2 regions of the Streptococcus sp. Marseille-Q6379 genome follow, and region 1 is predicted to be linked to the other one. Evidence: a T-box and tRNA genes for the amino acid it is inferred to sense, from the RefSeq annotation. Region 1 holds a T-box; the other holds one or more tRNA genes.
The links. The T-box of region 1 lies ahead of ileS (isoleucine--tRNA ligase). A T-box ahead of a tRNA ligase gene usually reads a tRNA of that ligase, here a tRNA-Ile.
Positions count from the first base shown of each region.

Region 2: it has a tRNA-Ile gene. The T-box ahead of ileS (isoleucine--tRNA ligase) is inferred to sense a tRNA for this amino acid. The anticodon was not compared.

Region 1 covers NZ_CBCPLV010000001.1:759,823-764,082, reverse strand. Annotated here, with positions in the region: gene ileS (isoleucine--tRNA ligase) at 1-1,850, opposite strand, end outside; T-box leader at 1,898-2,109, opposite strand; gene ACWPVZ_RS03895 (DivIVA domain-containing protein) at 2,096-2,971, opposite strand; gene ACWPVZ_RS03890 (YlmH family RNA-binding protein) at 3,024-3,827, opposite strand; gene ACWPVZ_RS03885 (YggT family protein) at 3,827-4,084, opposite strand; gene ACWPVZ_RS03880 (cell division protein SepF) at 4,088-4,260, opposite strand, start outside.
Region 2 covers NZ_CBCPLV010000001.1:19,210-23,469, reverse strand. Annotated here, with positions in the region: gene ACWPVZ_RS00185 (PcsB-like coiled-coil domain-containing protein) at 1-715, opposite strand, end outside; gene mreD (rod shape-determining protein MreD) at 800-1,324, opposite strand; gene mreC (rod shape-determining protein MreC) at 1,326-2,156, opposite strand; tRNA gene ACWPVZ_RS00170 (tRNA-Ser) at 2,214-2,301, opposite strand; tRNA gene ACWPVZ_RS00165 (tRNA-Ile) at 2,306-2,379, opposite strand; tRNA gene ACWPVZ_RS00160 (tRNA-Gly) at 2,411-2,481, opposite strand; tRNA gene ACWPVZ_RS00155 (tRNA-Phe) at 2,491-2,563, opposite strand; tRNA gene ACWPVZ_RS00150 (tRNA-Met) at 2,567-2,640, opposite strand; tRNA gene ACWPVZ_RS00145 (tRNA-Ser) at 2,650-2,739, opposite strand; tRNA gene ACWPVZ_RS00140 (tRNA-Ile) at 2,759-2,832, opposite strand; tRNA gene ACWPVZ_RS00135 (tRNA-Met) at 2,849-2,922, opposite strand; tRNA gene ACWPVZ_RS00130 (tRNA-Pro) at 2,928-3,001, opposite strand; tRNA gene ACWPVZ_RS00125 (tRNA-Arg) at 3,008-3,081, opposite strand; tRNA gene ACWPVZ_RS00120 (tRNA-Leu) at 3,096-3,181, opposite strand; tRNA gene ACWPVZ_RS00115 (tRNA-Gly) at 3,188-3,259, opposite strand; tRNA gene ACWPVZ_RS00110 (tRNA-Thr) at 3,266-3,338, opposite strand; tRNA gene ACWPVZ_RS00105 (tRNA-Leu) at 3,351-3,432, opposite strand; tRNA gene ACWPVZ_RS00100 (tRNA-Lys) at 3,438-3,510, opposite strand; tRNA gene ACWPVZ_RS00095 (tRNA-Asp) at 3,530-3,602, opposite strand; tRNA gene ACWPVZ_RS00090 (tRNA-Val) at 3,605-3,677, opposite strand; rRNA gene rrf (5S ribosomal RNA) at 3,683-3,798, opposite strand; rRNA gene ACWPVZ_RS00080 (23S ribosomal RNA) at 3,882-4,260, opposite strand, start outside.

The sequences.
Region 1 (4,260 bases):
ATTTCAGCACCAAATTGTTTCTCAACATCACTAGGAGCAATTGTGTTACCAAGCGATTTAGACATCTTCTCACCCTTACCATCAAGCGCAAAACCTTGTGACAAGAGTTGTTTATATGGTGCAACACCATTATTGGCAACAGATGTAATAAGAGATGAATTAAACCATCCACGGTATTGGTCTGAACCTTCGAGATAGAGGTCAGCTGGATAAGTTAACTCAGGACGGTTAACAACAACACCGTTCCATGATGAGCCTGAGTCAAACCATACGTCCATAATGTCAGTTTCTTTAGTAAACTCGCCGTTTGGTGAGCCAGGATGTGTAAAACCTTCTGGAAGAAGATCTTTGGCATCACGTTCCCACCAAATAACTGAACCGTGTTCTTCGAAAAGTTTAGCCACATGTTCGATAGTTTCTTCAGTCATGATTGGTGTTTTATCTTCAGCATAGAAGATTGGGAGTGGCACACCCCAAGCACGCTGACGAGAGATTACCCAGTCACCACGGTCACGAATCATGTTGTAGAGACGAACTTTACCCCACTCAGAATGGAATTTAACTTTTTCAATCTCATCCAGAATCTCTTGACGGAATTTAGAAACAGATGCAAACCATTGTGGTACTGCACGCCAGATAATTGGTTTCTTCGTACGCCAGTCGAATGGGTATGAGTGTGAGATTTCTTCTTTAGCAAGGAGTAAATCGCCGAGTTTTTCCATAACAATTGGAGCCACTTTATCGTAGAACTGACCTTCAAAATCAGGTCCAGCATTTTCCATCATGATACCACGCTCATTAACGGTTACGGCAACTTCAAGACCATTAGCAATACCTACGTTATAGTCATCCTCACCAAAACCAGGAGCCGTATGGACGATACCTGTACCTGAATCTGTAGTAACGTGGTCACCAAGAATAACAAGCTCATCAACTTCTGTATCCCATGGGTGTTCAGTCACAATTTTATTTAATTCTTCACCACGGTATGATTGAAGTACTTCCACATCTGTCCAACCGAATTTCTCAGAAAGACTATTAAGTAATTCAGAAGCAACAACAAATTTGCGGTCTTCTCCGGCAGGTTTTACGAGAACGTATTCGATATCAGCACCAACAGTCAAACCACGTGAAGCTGTTACTGTAAATGGTGTTGTTGTCCAAACTACGATATATGTATCTGTGTCTAGTACTCCTTTACCATCCTTAACCTTATTGGCATAGTAAAGTGAAGTTGAAACCAAATCATGGTACTCAATTTCTGCTTCAGCAAGCGCTGATTCTGATGACCATGACCAATAAACTGGTTTTGCACCTTGATAGATGTAACCTTTTTTAGCCATCTCACCAAAGACACGAATCTGAGCTGCTTCATAATCTGGTGTCAAAGTAACATATGGGTTATCCCAATCAGCCGAAACACCAAGACGTTTGAAATCTTCACGTTGTTTGTCAACTTGTGAAAGTGCATAATCGCGACACATCTTAAGATATTCAGCACGATCAAGTTCTTTACGTTTCACACCTTGTTTTGCCAACACTTGTTCAATTGGAAGACCATGCGTATCCCAACCAGGAACGTAAGGAGCATAGAAACCAGACATTGATTTTGAACGCACAATGATATCCTTAGAAATTTTATTCATCGCGTGACCAACGTGAATATTACCATTGGCATAAGGAGGACCATCATGAAGAGTGAAGTGAGGTTTACCTTGGTTCAACTCTTGACGACGTTGATACATCTTAGCATCTTCCCACTCTTTTTGCCAGATTGGTTCTTTGTTAGGAAGTCCAGCTCGCATTGGAAAGGCTGTCTTACCTAGATTTAAGGTTTCTTTGAGTTTCATTATATCTCCTCTTTAATTTAATTTACTAAATAAAAAGAGCCTTCATCAAAAAGGACGAAAGCTCGTGGTACCACCTTAATTCAGAGCAAAAGAATTTGCTCCCTCATATGTCCGTAAGGAGGACCATCCTTCTAACTTACTTATTTCAGTTAGAATGCTTGAAAATGATAACTATCCAAATAGGGAATGTGGGACTCACACCATCTCCCACTCGCTGTTAATATACTTGGTAAGTTGTATTTTTCTTATTCGCTAATATTCAATTTAAACGTTTGTGTTTCGTTTAGATTAATTTCACCTGTTGTCTCAGGTTGCAAATCAAAATCTTCATCTACTGGTGCTGAAGTTGGGAAATCTGCCACTTCACTCTCGAAAGTGTCTGGAATACCAAACTCAACTGGAGTTGAAACAACTTCGTTTGTTTCATCAACTTCTGGACTAGAGAAATCTTCAACTTGCTTATTACTTTCAGCAACGCGACGTTGAAGTTCAGCCATTTCATCAGGAGTGAATTGACGAGTTGCATCAAATGAAGCTGCATCATTTGAATCAGGTACATGCTCATCCAAAACTTTTTCAACAACTTCTTTAAAGGCAGCATCTGAATTTTGAAGATAAATAGCTGTTGGTTGCAACAATTCACCCCATTCTGGAGCACTTGCTAAGCTAAGCTGACCTTCAACTGCAGCCAATAGGCGTTGGTGGAAGACACGACTTTGACGTTTAAGTTCTTCTGTTTCGATGGCAACACGTTTGGCTTCATCTGTTGCATCACGAAGAATTTCAGATGCCTTAGATTTAGCTTCTTCAACCAAATGAGTAGCATTGAAGTTAGCCTTATTAATCAAGTTAGCTGATTCGTCAGCCGCTGAAGCTTTAACTTTTTCTGCTGTTTCTTGAGCCAAAATAACTGATTGACTCAATGATTCTTTCATTTCATCAAAATAAGCCAATTTTTCTTCAAGCTCTTTTACACGAGCAGCAAGTTCACGATTGTCACGAACTAAATCTTCATAATCGTCTACAATAATATCAAGAAATTCATCAACTTCTTGCTCATTATATCCACGAAATTTAGTTGTAAACTGTTTATCTTTAATATCAAGTGCTGTAATAGCCATTACAGGCCTCCTTTATTTTTCATTACCATATTTAATGGTTTAAATTAAATAACTACTTTTTTCTCCGTCTTAACAGACTTTCAATAACGATTTTAGCTTTCCCGGACTTTGAAAATCCGTCTTGTTGAGCTAGTCGAAATCGACCATAACCTCTAATCGAAATCATATCACCAATAATAACTGCCTGATCAGCCTTCTCAACTTGTCTATAATTTAATTTTACTTTTCCTGAAGAAATAAGTTTTAAGGCGTTAGAACGAGATAGGTTTAATACCGTCGACAACACATTATCAAGACGCATACTGGAAAGTAAGACAAAAGTTTTTGAGTACTTTTCTTGATTTGAAATCCAATCGTCTTTACTTACTTCTTTTAGAGTAACCGAAACATTACCAATCTTAGTAATAGTCATTATCGCATAACTTGCTAAATGAGAAGCAATGTAAAATTGAACGCGTCCTTCTTCATCAAGAATAATATCTCCAAATACTTGACGATCAAGACCAAGCTGATTAAGCAGCGCTCCCAAAACTTTTGGGTGTGTCAATTTATTGAACTGTCTCGCATATAAGATTTCTAATCGTTTAATTTCAAAGTCATCTTCTTCAAGCTCGTAATATTCGGGAGCAAGTATCACTCTTCCATACTCTTCAGATTCAAGAGTTGAACTCACAAAAAATTTTAAATTGTAATAATGAGCCAACTCTTCAACAATCTGAATTTCACGAGGATTCAAGAAATCAGTTAAGTAAGGACTGTACCTCTCGTCAACTAAATGACAAAATCCCCTAACCTTCTCTAGAAAAGGCCGTTCATCTAACGAGTAATGCTGTTCAATTTTTTTAATATCTGACATCAGAGTAGAATAAATCTAAGAATTCTAAGTGAAAAGTTTAGTAGAAGTACAATTACGATTATTGAAAAATCAATACCAGCAAAAGCTAAATTCAGGCGACGAAATGGTGCGAGAATCGGTTGAACAATTTGTCTAATGATTCTTCCAAGGCTAGTATCATAAGCTCCTGGAAACCAGGATAACAAAGCATAGACTACAAGAAGAATCTCTATCACGTTAACAACACGTGCCCAAATAACATAAAGTAATACTGACATCACTTAACGTCTCTTCATGTCGAAGTCAAAATTAGCTTCTTGGTTACCGTGAGCCAAACCAATCTCTTCAATGTCAACTACGACATTAATTGGCGTAAGCAAATACATTGAAGAGCCGACTTTTTGCAAGTTGCCTGTAAGTACCTTGCTAGCACCATCAATAAAGTCAAGACAAC
Region 2 (4,260 bases), 740 kb from region 1:
CAATTGTTTGAGACTGAGCAACTGATGCTGCAGTTGAAGCTGCCACAGCTTCTGCAGTTGATTTAGCAGAAACAAGTGATGTTTTTTCATCTTGTGCTGTAGCCAATTCTGCAGCCAAAGTAACTTGTGCTGCTTCTAGTTCAGCTTGTTGAGTTGTCAAACCAGCTTCTGTTGTTTCAAGCTCAGCTTTATTAGTTGCAATTTCATTAATAGCAGCTTGGTTTTGTTCTTGCTTTGCAGCAAGCTCTTTTTGATCAGACTCTTGTTTTGTCAACATATCATTATTAGCCGTAACAACTTTTGAAATAGCTGTGATACGAGTAATAGCTTCAGAGATTGACTTAGAGTTCAAGATAGAGTTGATGTAGCTAGTCGCAGTATTATTTTGTTGAGCACTACGAGCTTGTTTCGCCAAAGAATCTTGACGAGCTACAATTTTACTTGATAATTCTTGAATTTCAGATTCCAAATCTGCTGATACTTTTTCAAGTTCAGCATTTTTAGTTTCCAACTCTGATTTTTGTGTTCTAAGTGTAGATACTTGAGATTGGATTGTAGCAACTTGCGCTTGTGCAGTCTCTTGTTGAGAAGCAAGGTTACTAATTGCGTTATCTGCAGCAGCGATTTGCGAATCATAATCCTCTGCATGTACTGATGCAGCTGCTGATAAGGTTACACCACTTACCAACACTGCTGAAAGAATACGTTTTTTCATAATATAAAATACTACTCCTTTTCGATAAGACCTTCTTATTGTATCAAAAAATGGCGCAAACTTTGTTACGCCAATATTACAGTTCTATTTAAATCTATCAACTGACAGATACAAAAATAATTTTTCAAGAATAGGTTTAATAAAGATAAAGATCAAAAGATTAAACACTATACTAGGACTTAGTTGATAAATAATAAAATCCGTCACAGACTCATTGGAGAAACCATAGAATAAGGCAAAGCCAAAATTTATGGTATCAAAGAGAAATAAGAATAAAAACATTAACAAAAAATCAACATAGGTATTTCTCTTAACAATTCGTCCTAGCAGAGTTAACAGATAGCATAACAGTGGCAGAGTTAGAATCACTATACCAACTGTTTTGAAATAATAGGTATCATAAAGAAATCCAAAACAAATAAGGTAAAGAAATGCATACTTATTTGGAAAATCAAGAGTTAAGATGAAAATATAAATAATAAAAAGATGAGATGATAGAAAAAATTCAGGGGATAAATAATGATTAAGTATCATAGAAATATGACCATCCCATAGAAAAGGGACAATACTCAGTAAGAAAGGAATAATAGAATACTTGGATAATTTCATATTATTTACCATCTCCAACTAAAGTAACATAAGAAATTTTATCAAAATCAGCATAAGGTTTTACCAAAATCGTACGATTTCCTTCATAATCAATAACAGAGTCTACAGTACCAATTGGAACATCCTTTACTGATACATCATCAAGACCACTTGTGACTACTTCAGTGCCGACCTTAACGTTAGAAGATGAATTGAGTTGTGTCATCTCTAATAGCTTCTTTTTATTATCATAACGTGATATAATTCCGAAAATCTGGTTATCGTCCTCTGATTTGACACTAGATGCAAGGTAGCTATCACTAGAACTACTAGAAAGTAAAGAAATAGTTGTTGTATCATCATAAACTTTAGTTACAAAGCCAATAACTCCACCATTAGAAGTTGCTAGCATAGATTTACTAACATTCTTAGACTTACCCACATTAATAGTTAACTCTTTTAACCAAGTCACAGAAGGTCTCATAGAAACTTCAGCAGTAAGAACATTATCACGACTTAGCTTGTCCGAAAGATTAAGCGATGCTCTTAAAGAATCATTCTCTTCTTGCAAGTTAGAAATAATAGCCGATTGATTCTCTAAATTTGATAAAGATTTTTTTAAATCACGATTCTCAGAATAAGTTGATAAAAGATCAGAAAGAACATTGTGAGATTTTGATAGTGCAGTAAATGGAACAGAAACCACAGAGTCTACTTTTGTAACTAAACCAGATACATTAAAAGAGATATCCTTCGTTAATTTTTTATTAGTAAAGACAAAAGAAAAAAGCATTACAAAAAATAGAATAATAATAAACCCATAAAGAAGAAATCGATAAAAACTATTTTTCATTTTGTCACCTCAAAAAAAGAAAACGAATTATCTAAAAGATAATTCGTCATAATACTACGGAGAATGGGGGATTCGAACCCCCGCGCCAGTTACCCGACCTAACGATTTAGCAAACCGTCCTCTTCAGCCTCTTGAGTAATTCTCCAATATGGGCACGAGTGGAATCGAACCACCGACCTCACGCTTATCAGGCGTGCGCTCTAACCATCTGAGCTACGCGCCCAAGCAAATGCTTGGCTATAATATCCAAATAAAGCGGGTGACGAGAATCGAACTCGCGACAACAGCTTGGAAGGCTGTAGTTTTACCACTAAACTACACCCGCTTAACAAAATGGCGCGAGACGGAATCGAACCGCCGACACATGGAGCTTCAATCCATTGCTCTACCAACTGAGCTACCGAGCCATATTGCGGGAGCAGGATTTGAACCTACGACCTTCGGGTTATGAGCCCGACGAGCTACCTAGCTGCTCCATCCCGCGTTAATTATAAGGAGGATGTGGGATTCGAACCCACGCACGCTTTTACACGCCTGACGGTTTTCAAGACCGTTCCCTTCAGCCGGACTTGGGTAATCCTCCAAATATTATAATTAATATATGGACCTTGTAGGACTCGAACCTACGACCGCTCGGTTATGAGCCGAGTGCTCTAACCAGTTGAGCTAAAGGTCCAAGAAATCCATATATATAGCGGCGAAGGGGATCGAACCCCCGACCTCCCGGGTATGAACCGGACGCTCTAGCCAGCTGAGCTACACCGCCATAAATCGGGAAGACAGGATTCGAACCTGCGACCCCTTGGTCCCAAACCAAGTGCTCTACCAAGCTGAGCTACTTCCCGATAAAATGCACCCTAGAGGAGTCGAACCTCTAACCGCCTGATTCGTAGTCAGGTACTCTATCCAGTTGAGCTAAGGGTGCTCATTATTTTATTATGCCGAGGACCGGGATCGAACCGGTACGAAAGTTTCCTTTCGCAGGATTTTAAGTCCTGTGCGTCTGCCAGTTCCGCCACCCCGGCTCCTCAAGCGAACGACGGGATTCGAACCCGCGACCCCCACCTTGGCAAGGTGATGTTCTACCACTGAACTACGTTCGCATTTTATGCCGGCTACATGACTTGAACACGCGACCCTCTGATTACAAATCAGATGCTCTACCAACTGAGCTAAGCCGGCTAACTTTTCTAATGCGGGTGAAGGGACTTGAACCCCCACGCCGTTAAGCGCCAGATCCTAAATCTGGTGCGTCTGCCAATTCCGCCACACCCGCATATATGACCCGTACTGGGCTCGAACCAGTGACCCATTGATTAAAAGTCAATTGCTCTACCAACTGAGCTAACGAGTCTCAAATATTTCTACTTGAACGGTCCCGACGGGAATCGAACCCGCGATCTTCGCCGTGACAGGGCGACGTGATAACCGCTACACCACGGGACCTATGGGAGTTAACGGGATCGAACCGCTGACCCTCTGCTTGTAAGGCAGATGCTCTCCCAGCTGAGCTAAACTCCCTTTGTGCTAAGCGACTACCGTATCTAACAGGGGGCAACCCCCAACTACATCAGGCGTACTAGGGCTTAACTTCTGTGTTCGGCATGGGAACAGGTGTATCTCCTAGGCTATCGTCACTTAACTCTGAGTATTCTCAACTCAAAATTGAACATCTATACTGTATCAAGAAACCAAATCGTTGTCAATATGTCTCAGTTACTTTCTTTGGATAAGTCCTCGAGCTATTAGTATTAGTCCGCTACATGTGTCACCACACTTCCACTTCTAACCTATCAACCTGATCATCTCTCAGGGCTCTTACTGATATAAAATCATGGGAAATCTCATCTTGAGGTGGGCTTCACACTTAGATGCTTTCAGCGTTTATCCCTTCCCTACATAGCTACCCAGCGATGCTCTTGGCAGAACAACTGGTACACCAGCGGTAAGTCCACTCTGGTCCTCTCGTACTAGGAGCAGATCCTCTCAAATTTCCTACGCCCGCGACGGATAGGGACCGAACTGTCTCACGACGTTCTGAACCCAGCTCGCGTGCCGCTTTAATGGGCGAACAGCCCAACCCTTGGGACCGACTACAGCCCCA